3 regions of the Bacillus sp. T3 genome follow, and region 2 is predicted to be linked to each of the others. Evidence: predicted binding sites of a transcription regulator. Region 2 holds the regulator's gene; each other region holds the start of a gene.
What was found. The regulator Rex, encoded in region 2, represses fermentation and respiration genes when NADH is low (regulators of the CRP and FNR family bind a similar motif). The targets are predictions, from matches to a motif close to TTGTGAAATATTTCACAA.

Region 1: RGF10_RS01515 (cytochrome C) is a predicted target of Rex. The motif match lies at 1,143-1,160, and genes of this name have one in related genera.
Region 3: RGF10_RS22660 (formate/nitrite transporter family protein) is a predicted target of Rex. The motif match lies at 1,640-1,657, and genes of this name have one in related genera.

Annotation. Positions count from the first base shown of each region.
Region 1 covers NZ_CP137761.1:272,605-275,862, reverse strand. The annotation lists gene bshB2 (bacillithiol biosynthesis deacetylase BshB2) at 1-65, shown strand, start outside; gene RGF10_RS01520 (Crp/Fnr family transcriptional regulator) at 236-985, opposite strand; gene RGF10_RS01515 (cytochrome C) at 1,219-1,677, shown strand; partial or broken gene nosZ (Sec-dependent nitrous-oxide reductase) at 1,702-3,258, shown strand, end outside.
Region 2 covers NZ_CP137761.1:4,549,113-4,552,370, forward strand. The annotation lists gene RGF10_RS23280 (CPBP family intramembrane glutamic endopeptidase) at 119-850, shown strand; gene RGF10_RS23285 (YdiK family protein) at 847-1,056, shown strand; gene RGF10_RS23290 (redox-sensing transcriptional repressor Rex) at 1,076-1,744, opposite strand; gene moaC (cyclic pyranopterin monophosphate synthase MoaC) at 1,769-2,269, opposite strand; gene RGF10_RS23300 (ABC-F family ATP-binding cassette domain-containing protein) at 2,416-3,258, shown strand, end outside.
Region 3 covers NZ_CP137761.1:4,411,431-4,414,688, forward strand. The annotation lists gene RGF10_RS22650 (DUF3147 family protein) at 1-380, opposite strand, end outside; gene RGF10_RS22655 (DUF3147 family protein) at 395-760, opposite strand; gene RGF10_RS22660 (formate/nitrite transporter family protein) at 760-1,590, opposite strand; gene RGF10_RS22665 (DMT family transporter) at 1,904-2,836, shown strand; gene RGF10_RS22670 (hypothetical protein) at 2,884-3,258, opposite strand, start outside.

The sequences.
Region 1 (3,258 bases), 320 kb from region 2:
GCGAGAATGATCCAGAAATTATCGCACGCATGCTGCATGAGCGCTTTTGGACGTATCAGTTTTAGTAAGCTATAAGGTTGGGTATAAGCCTGTCACTATTGGTGGCAGGCTTGTTTTATTTTACGTATTTACGTATTACCATTTTCTCCGTTTACGTAAACGATTCGACCCCGTCCGTCTGTCTATCCGTTCGCCCGCCTCTACCACCCAACACCTGCCGTTCAATCCACATCATTTACCCCTTATTATGAGTAAGCTTACAAAAGCCGCACCAGTCGAGGATGATGATTTTCTTCCCTTGGACATCGATAATTCCATCTTTTTTGAGCTTAGAGAAGACGCGGCTGACGCTTTCCCGTGATGTTCCGAGCAAAGAAGCAAATTCCTGTACAGTTAGGGGGATTTCAATGTGCATACGGTTACAATGGTTCGCACCGAATTTTTCAGCGAGACGCTCTAACGTTTTCATCGTTTTCGTGTAAACATCCAGAAGGGCAATATCTCTTAAAATCGAGGTCATATCTCTTAAAGCGTCACTCATATAGCGGATCATTTGTACCGCCATTTCTGGCGACTTGATTAGCTCGGCCTCTAAGTCACTTGTTTTAAGGAAATAAACCTCTCCTTCCTGAACCATTCGTGCTGTTGCAGGATACAAGCTGCCATCCTGATTAAACAGACAGGCTTCTGCAAAAATTTCTCCGCTTTTCTTAATACAAACAATGATTTCATTCCCTTGCTCATCCTGTTTCGTGAGCTTAACGATTCCAGAATGAACAAAAAACACACCCTCTGCCTCTTCATATTCCGAAATGATTTGCTCGCCTTTACGATACCCCTTCATCACAATCCGATTGTCTAGAAGTTGAAACGATTTCTTTGGGAGATTCTTAAACACTTCAATTTTGCCTAAAAACTCTTCCACCACAGTTTTTTGATAAATCGATAAATGCGGGTCAATTAAATCATCGTTCATATATCTCATTCCTTCCCCCATATTCTATTTCCTTATTTTAACGGACAAATCGTGACAATTAAGTGATGTTCGGCACATTTCTACACATCGACATTCTCGAATATTTTTCGACAGTTTCCTCCTTTTTTGGAAAAAGACACACAAACGTCACACACGAAACACTAAACCGTGCAATACGTCACAATGACACAAATCAATGCAAGTTAAGATGGTCATGTAACTATGACAAGGGGGAAAGCAACTTGAAAAAAGCCGGGATTTATTTTCTAATCAGCGCCTTAATTGGGCTTGGAATCGGTTATCTAGTGTTTGATGTCATCATGGGGAAGGACAATCAAACCGAGGAAAAGGTAAGCGTCGATAAAAGCACAGATGATGCAACATCGACAACAAAAACTGCTACAGAGGAACAAGCTACGGATAAAACGACCACTGTTTCAGCTGATACGGAAATTTTTACTGAAAAAGGCTGTATTGGTTGTCATTCCATTTCTGCCCTAGATTTGAGCGGTGGGGCAACAGGACCCGATTTATCGGAAGCATTTAACAACGTAGAAGGAAAACATGGAAAGCCACTTAATGAATTCCTGAAAGAGCCGACGTCAGCCGTCATGTCAGGTGTGATTGGTGGGAATCCGTTAACAGATGAGGAAATAAATAAGCTTACACAATTACTACAAAAAGCAGCGGAAACAAACTAAACGACTAAAGGTGGTGCTCTATTCATGAAGAATTGGATTCCAATTTCAACCGGTTTAGTAGCTGGGCTTCTAGCTGCAACCGTGATTTTTGGTGACTTTTCACCCGGATCAAAAACAGACGCAACAGTTGCAACCAACAACAAGTCGAATGCTGAGAAGGTTTATGTCCCATTCGGTGAGAAGGACGAATATTATTTGATGGCATCAGGTGGCCACTCTGGTCAAATGTTTGTATACGGCGTACCATCGATGCGTAAAATTCGAACGATTCCCGTATTCACTCCAGATCCTGCCACTGGCTATGGTTATGATGAGCATACAAAGGAAATGCTTGGCGGTTATACATGGGGCGACCTCCATCATCCAGCCATCTCTGAGACGAATGGTGAATATGACGGGAAATATTTATTTGCGACAGATGTTGCCAACAGCCGGGCAGCGGTCGTGAACCTTGAAACATTCACAACCAAGGATATTATCAATGTTCCGAATACAAGTGGTCCACACTGTGCGGCTTTTGTTACGGAAAACACAGAATATATGTTTTTACCAACACGATTCGCCGTTCCAATCGGAAGTGAGTATGCTAGTTTAGATGATTACAGTGAAAAATATCGCGGCGTCATGTCGGCTGTTACCTTTGATGAGAAAAAGAAGAATTAAATATCGCCTACCAGGTTGCTCTTCCACCTTGGTCCTATGATTTATCCGACGCCGGCAAAAAGATGTCCTGGAGATTGGGCCGTAATTACAACCTACAACACTGAGGAAGCAACAACGAATCTAGAAATCAATGCTTCACAGGCTGACCGTGACTATATCGTCCTGATTAACTGGAAAGAGCTCGAGCAAAAGGTTAAAAACGGAGAATACGATGAAGTAACCGGCCAAAAGATGATTTACCCTGAGAAGCATAAAGGCGGAATCTATTTAATTCCAGTTGCGAAATCACCACATGGCGTCGATGTTACACCAGACGGAAAACGTTTTATTGCATCTGGAAAGCTCGCACCAGCAATGACCGTCTTTTCTTTTGAAAAAGCCTTTAAAGCGATTGAAAAAGGGAAGTTTGATGGGGAGCGCAATGGAATTCCAGTTTTAAACTATGAATCTGTAATGGAACGAGAAGTGAATCCAGAAAATGCACTTGGACCACTTCATACCCAGTTTGATGAAAAAGGCATGGCGTATACAACGATGTTTATCTCTTCAGAGGTCGTTAAATGGGATCCAACTACAGGCGAAACATTAGACCGTGTACCGGTTCAGTATTCACCTGGGCATTCATCAGCAGCTGAAGGAGATACGGCTACACCAGACGGGAAATACCTTGTGTCGCTCAATAAAATTGCCAAGGACTCGTATTTATCTGTCGGACCATCCCATCCAGAATCGATGCAGCTCATTGATTTGACAGGCAATAAGATGAAAGTGATTCAATCGGCACCAGTTGACCCAGAACCACACTATGCGCAAATGATTAAGGCGGATAAAATCAAGACGATTTCGATTTATCCAAAGGATGAAAGCAACAAGCTTGCCGTATACAAACAGGATGATACGCGCATTGAACGAAAAGGC
Region 2 (3,258 bases):
TCCATATTATTGAAATTACCTAAGACAAATTAGCAAATTAGCTTATTCATTTGTAACGTTCGCTTATTATTTGTACAATGGGATTTAGCCTAGCTTTTTAAAAAGGAGTCCATTTATTTTGAAAAAGGAATATTGGTTTATCTTAATTGCCTATCTCACCATGCAGTTATCGAGTTTTATTGGAATTCCGTTAACCACTTTCATTGGAACCAGATTTGGTCAATCGGTGGACGAAATGAGAACCTTGTCCGTTCCAATCTGGCTCGTTGCCAGCTTCACCATTACTCTAGTCATTATTCTGTGGATTCTCCGTAAAGAGTCAACAACCACAGCTTATCGTGAAAAAGCAAATCCATTCAGCTCGGTAATTTGGGCGATTACAGGTGTTTTTTTAGCATTATTCGCACAAGGAATTGCAGCCCAAATTGAAGCGATGATGGGGATTAAGACAGGCTCTGATAATACCCAACAAATTATTAATATTATCGAAAGCTTCCCTATTGTCATTTTTGTTAGCTCGATTGTCGGACCAATTTTAGAAGAAATCGTGTTTCGAAAAATCATCTTTGGCGCACTCTATCAACGGATGAACTTCTTTCTATCGGCCTTGATCAGTTCGATTATTTTTTCTTTAGCACATATGGAACTTGAACATACATTGCTTTATTCTGCCATGGGCTTTACCTTTGCCTATCTCTATGTCAAGACGAAACGGATTATAGTTCCGATTTTTGCCCATGTTGCGATGAATTCACTTGTCGTTGTTATACAAACCGTCTTTAAAGAAGATATCGATCGAATCATCGAACAATCAGAAAAAATTCAAAGCTTTATCGGAGGATTATTATGAGACTCTCACCTTTGTTTTCCGCTTTTTTCCACATCATCCTTGCTTGTATATTTACGTACTTTGCTATCGATAACGTAAATCAATTCGGATGGGATATTTTTAGCTTCATCCTTGTTCTCCTAGCAACCTTTGATTTTGGTTCAGGCTTAAGGTTGATTGCCCTTCACTTTAAACTTAGGAAAATAATCAAAAAAAATGAGCCATAATTAAGTGGCTCATTTTTCATTATTCTTCATCTACTTCAATATCTTCAATTTTTGGATAATGCTTTAAGAAATATACAAGTGATTGCAGCTCAACCGCTAAATCAATATGATGAACCCGAATAGTAGACGGGACATTAAGTCGAGCTGGTGTAAAGTTTAATATTCCTTTAATCCTCACACTAGTCAGTCTGTCCGTAATTGGTTGCGCCACTGGCGCTGGGATGGTTAAAATCGCCACATGAATCTCTTCTTGCTCAATAATCTTCTCTAACTCATCCATATGGTAAACAGGAACATTCCCTATCTTTGTTCCCACTTTTCCCTCGTCCACATCAAAGGCAATTTCAATCTTTGTATTATTATTTTTTAAAAAATTATAATTTAAAAACGCCGTACCTAAATTCCCAACTCCAATGAGCGCTACCTTTGTCAGTTCATCCTGATCTAACGTTTTCCGGAAAAAGGATAGCAAATAGTTTACATTATAGCCATAGCCCTTCTTCCCTAATGCACCAAAATATGAAAAATCTCGACGAATTGTCGCAGAATCTACTTTTACCGCTTCACTTAGCTCTGCAGATGAAACCCGTTGTTTACCAGATGTATGCAAATTTTTCAAAAAGCGATAATAAAGTGGTAACCGTTTTGCAGTCGCTTGTGGAATTTTTGTTGTATGATCGTTCGACATTTCATCACTCCTCTCTCATTAAGCTTATTTCAATCGCTCTTCTCTAATAAAATCTCCATTTTTGCCGCCAGTTTTCTCAACTAAATACGTTTTTCCAATAACCATGCCTTTATCAATTGCCTTACACATATCATAAACCGTTAACGCACAAACCGATGCAGCTGTTAACGCTTCCATTTCAACACCTGTATTCCCTTTCGTTTTAACCTTTGCGGAAATATGCAATGTATATTCATTGTCTTCCTTTTCTTCTTCCCAGCCAAAGGAAACATCCACTCCATTTAATGGGATTGGATGGCACATCGGAATGATTTCCCACGTTTTTTTGCATGCCATTACTGCCGCAACCTGAGCAACAGCTAGAACATCACCTTTTTTCATTTCATTATTTGTGATTTTTTCATATATATCATTGCTAACTGTTATACTTGAGCAAGCCTCTGCGGTCCTTATTGTTTCTGGTTTGCTGCTCACATCGACCATTTTCGCACGGCCTTCTTCATTAAAATGAGTAAATTCTCCCATTCATTTAACACCTCACTAAAAGAATCATACACTATTTTTTCCAACATGTGTGAATGAACTTGTATCTTTCTTCACAAGCTTCGAGTTATTGATGATATCCTTATAATACGATACACTAACTCTATCGTAATAGAGGTGAATATAAAATGATATTATTACAAGTTAATCAATTGAATAAATACTACGGTGCAGACCTTATTTTATCGAATATTAAACTAGAAGTACAATCACGCGATCGAATCGCTTTAGTTGGTAGAAACGGTGCAGGAAAATCGACCTTGCTTAAAATCATTGCTGGCCATATGTCCCATGACTCTGGTGACATTATGAAGCCCAAGGACGTTACCATTGGCTATTTGGCACAAAATACAGGCCTCGAATCGGAGCTGTCGATTTGGGAAGAGATGCTGACGGTATTTGCAACATTACAAAGTTTAGAGAAAAAACTGCGGCAGTATGAATTACAGATGGCGGATCCAGAAGTATTTAATGTTTCATCCGTCTACGAAAGAGTTTTGAAAGAATATGACACCCTACAGGTTCAATTTAAAGATATGGGTGGCTATCAATACGAAGCCGATATTCGTTCTGTGCTTCACGGCTTGAATTTTCACACGTTTGACTATTCAACCAAAATCTCTAGTTTAAGTGGCGGTCAAAAAACTCGCCTTGCTCTCGGCAAATTGCTATTAACAAAACCTGATATTCTTATTTTGGACGAACCGACCAACCATCTTGATATCGATACATTATCGTGGCTTGAGCAATATTTGCAAAATTACGAAGGCGCCATTTTGATTGTATCCCATGACCGTTATTTTTTAGATAAGGTCGTTAATCAAGTATACGAAATGTCCCGACAGCAAATTTCAAAATTCGTCGGCAATTATAGCTCTTATTTGGACCAAAAAGCTGCAAATTACGAGCGTGAAATGAAAATGTATGAAAAGCAACAAGATGAAATTGCTAAATTAGAGGATTTTGTTGCC
Region 3 (3,258 bases), 140 kb from region 2:
TGTATGATGAAGCGGCTTCTTATTTCGCGAAAATTTAATTTTTCCCTAATTTGTGCAATCGCAATCGAGCTCCCTAGCCAGAAGAATAAGCCTAAAATAATGCTTAACATCCAATCTTTGCTCAACTGCAAAACGAGCAGGACTGTTGTTACACATACAACCCCACCAATCATCCCAAACACGGAACCATTGGCAATTTTCCCAGCTTTTTTTGAACCCGAAGCTATTCCAACCATTAAGACTGCCGTGAGCATAACGGCAGGAAACGCTGCAAAAATCCCTGCAAGTATTTTCCAAGGTGATAAAACCGTGACTAAGTAGCTAACCATAACAGCCGTGCCGCCTAAGATAAAACGAATAAATAAGTCCTGTTTATTCATGATTTCCACCTTTTTTAGAATGCATAGGATGTCACAAAAACAACTGCAATCGAAACAGCAAACCAACATATAAGCGTCTGAACAAGACCCAGCTTCCAACCATGTTTCGGTAATAGATAACCAGCGATAATCGCAATCAGGATATTAATACTCATCCCAATAATAGCTCCTTTTGATAATATGACCGATTGGCTGATTAACTCTTGCCCATTAAAATCTAAGCGAGTAGTCAAAATAGCGGCTAAATAGACTGCAGGAAATGCAGCAAAGATTCCCCCTGTCTTTTCACCTAGCTTCTTAGCGACAATCGTTGCGACTAGGACGGCAGTTCCACCTAACAGAAAACGAATTAGTGCTGCAGCTACTGAAATTTCTGCCACTACATTCCGCCTCTTTTCATTAATGTCAGATTAGGAGAAGCTTGAGAAAGCTCATTTTTCACAATATTTTTCTTATAAGCATGGTAATATGCAACCGCAACAAACACAGAACCGCCAACCGCATTACCTAAGAATACTGGAACAAAGTTATGAAGATATTCTAGCCATGTAAAGTGCCCTGCAAAAATTGCAGCGGGAATCACAAACATATTTGCGACAACGTGTTGAAAGCCGATGGCAACAAAGGTCATGGTTGGAAACCAAATCCCAAGTATCTTCCCCGTCATATCCTCTGAACCGTAAGATAGCCAAACTGCAGCTGCGACCAGCCAGTTACAGCCTATTCCTGAAAAGAAAGCTTGGATAAAACTTGCCTCCAGCTTATGTTCAGCAATACTAACTGTTTTTTCTAAAAACATATCCGTTTCAGTTAAGCCAACAATATGACCAAAAACGTAGGCAACAAAGAGCGCCCCAATGAAATTACTAACAGTAATAATAGTCCAATTGACTAAAAGCTGCTTTACCGTTATTTTTCGTGCTAACCATGCTAAGGGAACAGCCATCATATTTCCTGTTAACAGCTCTCCACCAGCAATTAAGGTTAAAATAAGGCCAATTGGAAACAACGCTGCCCCTAAAATCGAGCTAATCCCAGCGATTTCTCCAGTAAGTGGTGCTGTAACACGAATAAACAACAAATAGCCCAAAGAAATAAATGCACCTGCCTGGAACCCTAGTATTATAGACTTTAACAAGGAATACTGTGTTTTCTTCTTCCCGTTTTCGACTGTAATATTAGCGATTTGTTCCGGCTTAAAAAAAGCCATGAGTATCAGTTCCTTTCACGAACGATGGTTATAATTGCAAGATAATAAAATGTGAAATACGTCACACGATTCTTATACCCTATATATTTTAACTCATCTTGTTTCACATACATGTGAACGTTTTTCAACTGTTTTTATAACGCTTACATTACTAACATCAAACAAAAACCTCATAGTATATTCCTCCAAAGTCTTACATCGTTTACTAAATCAATTTTGTAGAATAATACATTTTGATATCAATGGAAACAGATTTCCTTTATAATGGTCTATATTTAAGAGTCTGATTATTCTATTGGAAGAAGTGGAAACATTGACTGGAAGGAATAAAAAATTTATTTATTTAACCTTAGTTTTAGTAATGGCTGCCTGGGGATTGAACGTAATTGCAACAAAGTTAATTGTTTCCGCCTTTATGCCCGTAACAATAACAGCGTTTCGGATTTTTACTGCGGGTGTTTGTGTATTTGTTATTCTTGCTTTTATGAAAAAAATTCGTAAACCGACCAAACGAGAGCTTCGTTTTATTCTGATTGGAGCTATCTTTAATGTCGTTATTCATCATTACTTTTTATCAATTGGACTTAAACAAACTTCCGCATCCAATGGCGGACTGATACTCGGTTTAGGACCTTTGTTAACAACCTTACTAGCTATTCTATTTTTGGGGACCTCTGTCACAATGGCCCGAATTGTTAGTGTGGTTCTCGGCTTTTGTGGTGTGATAATGGTTGTCTTAAAAGATGGTAGCATAAGTGGAATTTCGATTGGGGACATATATGTATTTTTATCGATCCTATCACAGGCGATAAGCTTTATTTTTATTAGCAAAATCTCTAGATCGTTAGATCCGCGCTTAATGACAGGCTATATGCTGTTAATCGGTTCATTCTTGTTATTTGTAATTAGCTTAGTGAAGGAACCGCATGGTTTAAATGGGTTAGCCCAGGGGAGCGTCCATGTGTGGCTTGTGTTTTTTGCTTCAGCGTTTTTTGCCACCGCAGTTGGTCACATGGTTTATAACTTTGCAGTTGGACAAATCGGAGCGGCTGAAACTTCTGTTTTCATCAACTTAAATCCGCTTTTTGCATTAATCAGCGCAGTCGTTTTTCTCCATGAGAAAGTAGTTTTAATGCAAGTCATCGGCTTTGGCTTCATCATCGCTGGCGTTTTGGTTGGCTCAGACCTGTGGGTTGAACTGATTAAAAATGCTCGTCAGCGAAAAAATAAACAAATAAGTGCCTAGCACCAGTACGTTACCTTTATACGTACCAGGGTGCTAGGCACCTTTTTTTATTTCGTGTTTAAGAGAACCTTCATGCTTTCTTCAAAACGATTAACAAATTGTTTTTGACTAGTACGAGCTAACTTTACATATTCATTTGTGACTCTTTGCCAGCCATTGCGTGTTTCACGAGAATAATCAACAAATTGCTCGCTCTTTTCTTCAATACTCTTCTCCAAGCGATCAAATAACCCAAACGTTGATTTAATTGGTGTTAAAGCAAGCCCCTCAATGCGGGTTGATACATCATTTAATTGATTCGTAAATTCTCCACTGTTTGTTTCATTGGCATTAGGAAAGTTATTCGAGATTTCTTTAACGATTTCATTGTTCGTTTTCTTCGACTCATTATATAAGCTTGTTAACGATTTTCTAAATTCTTG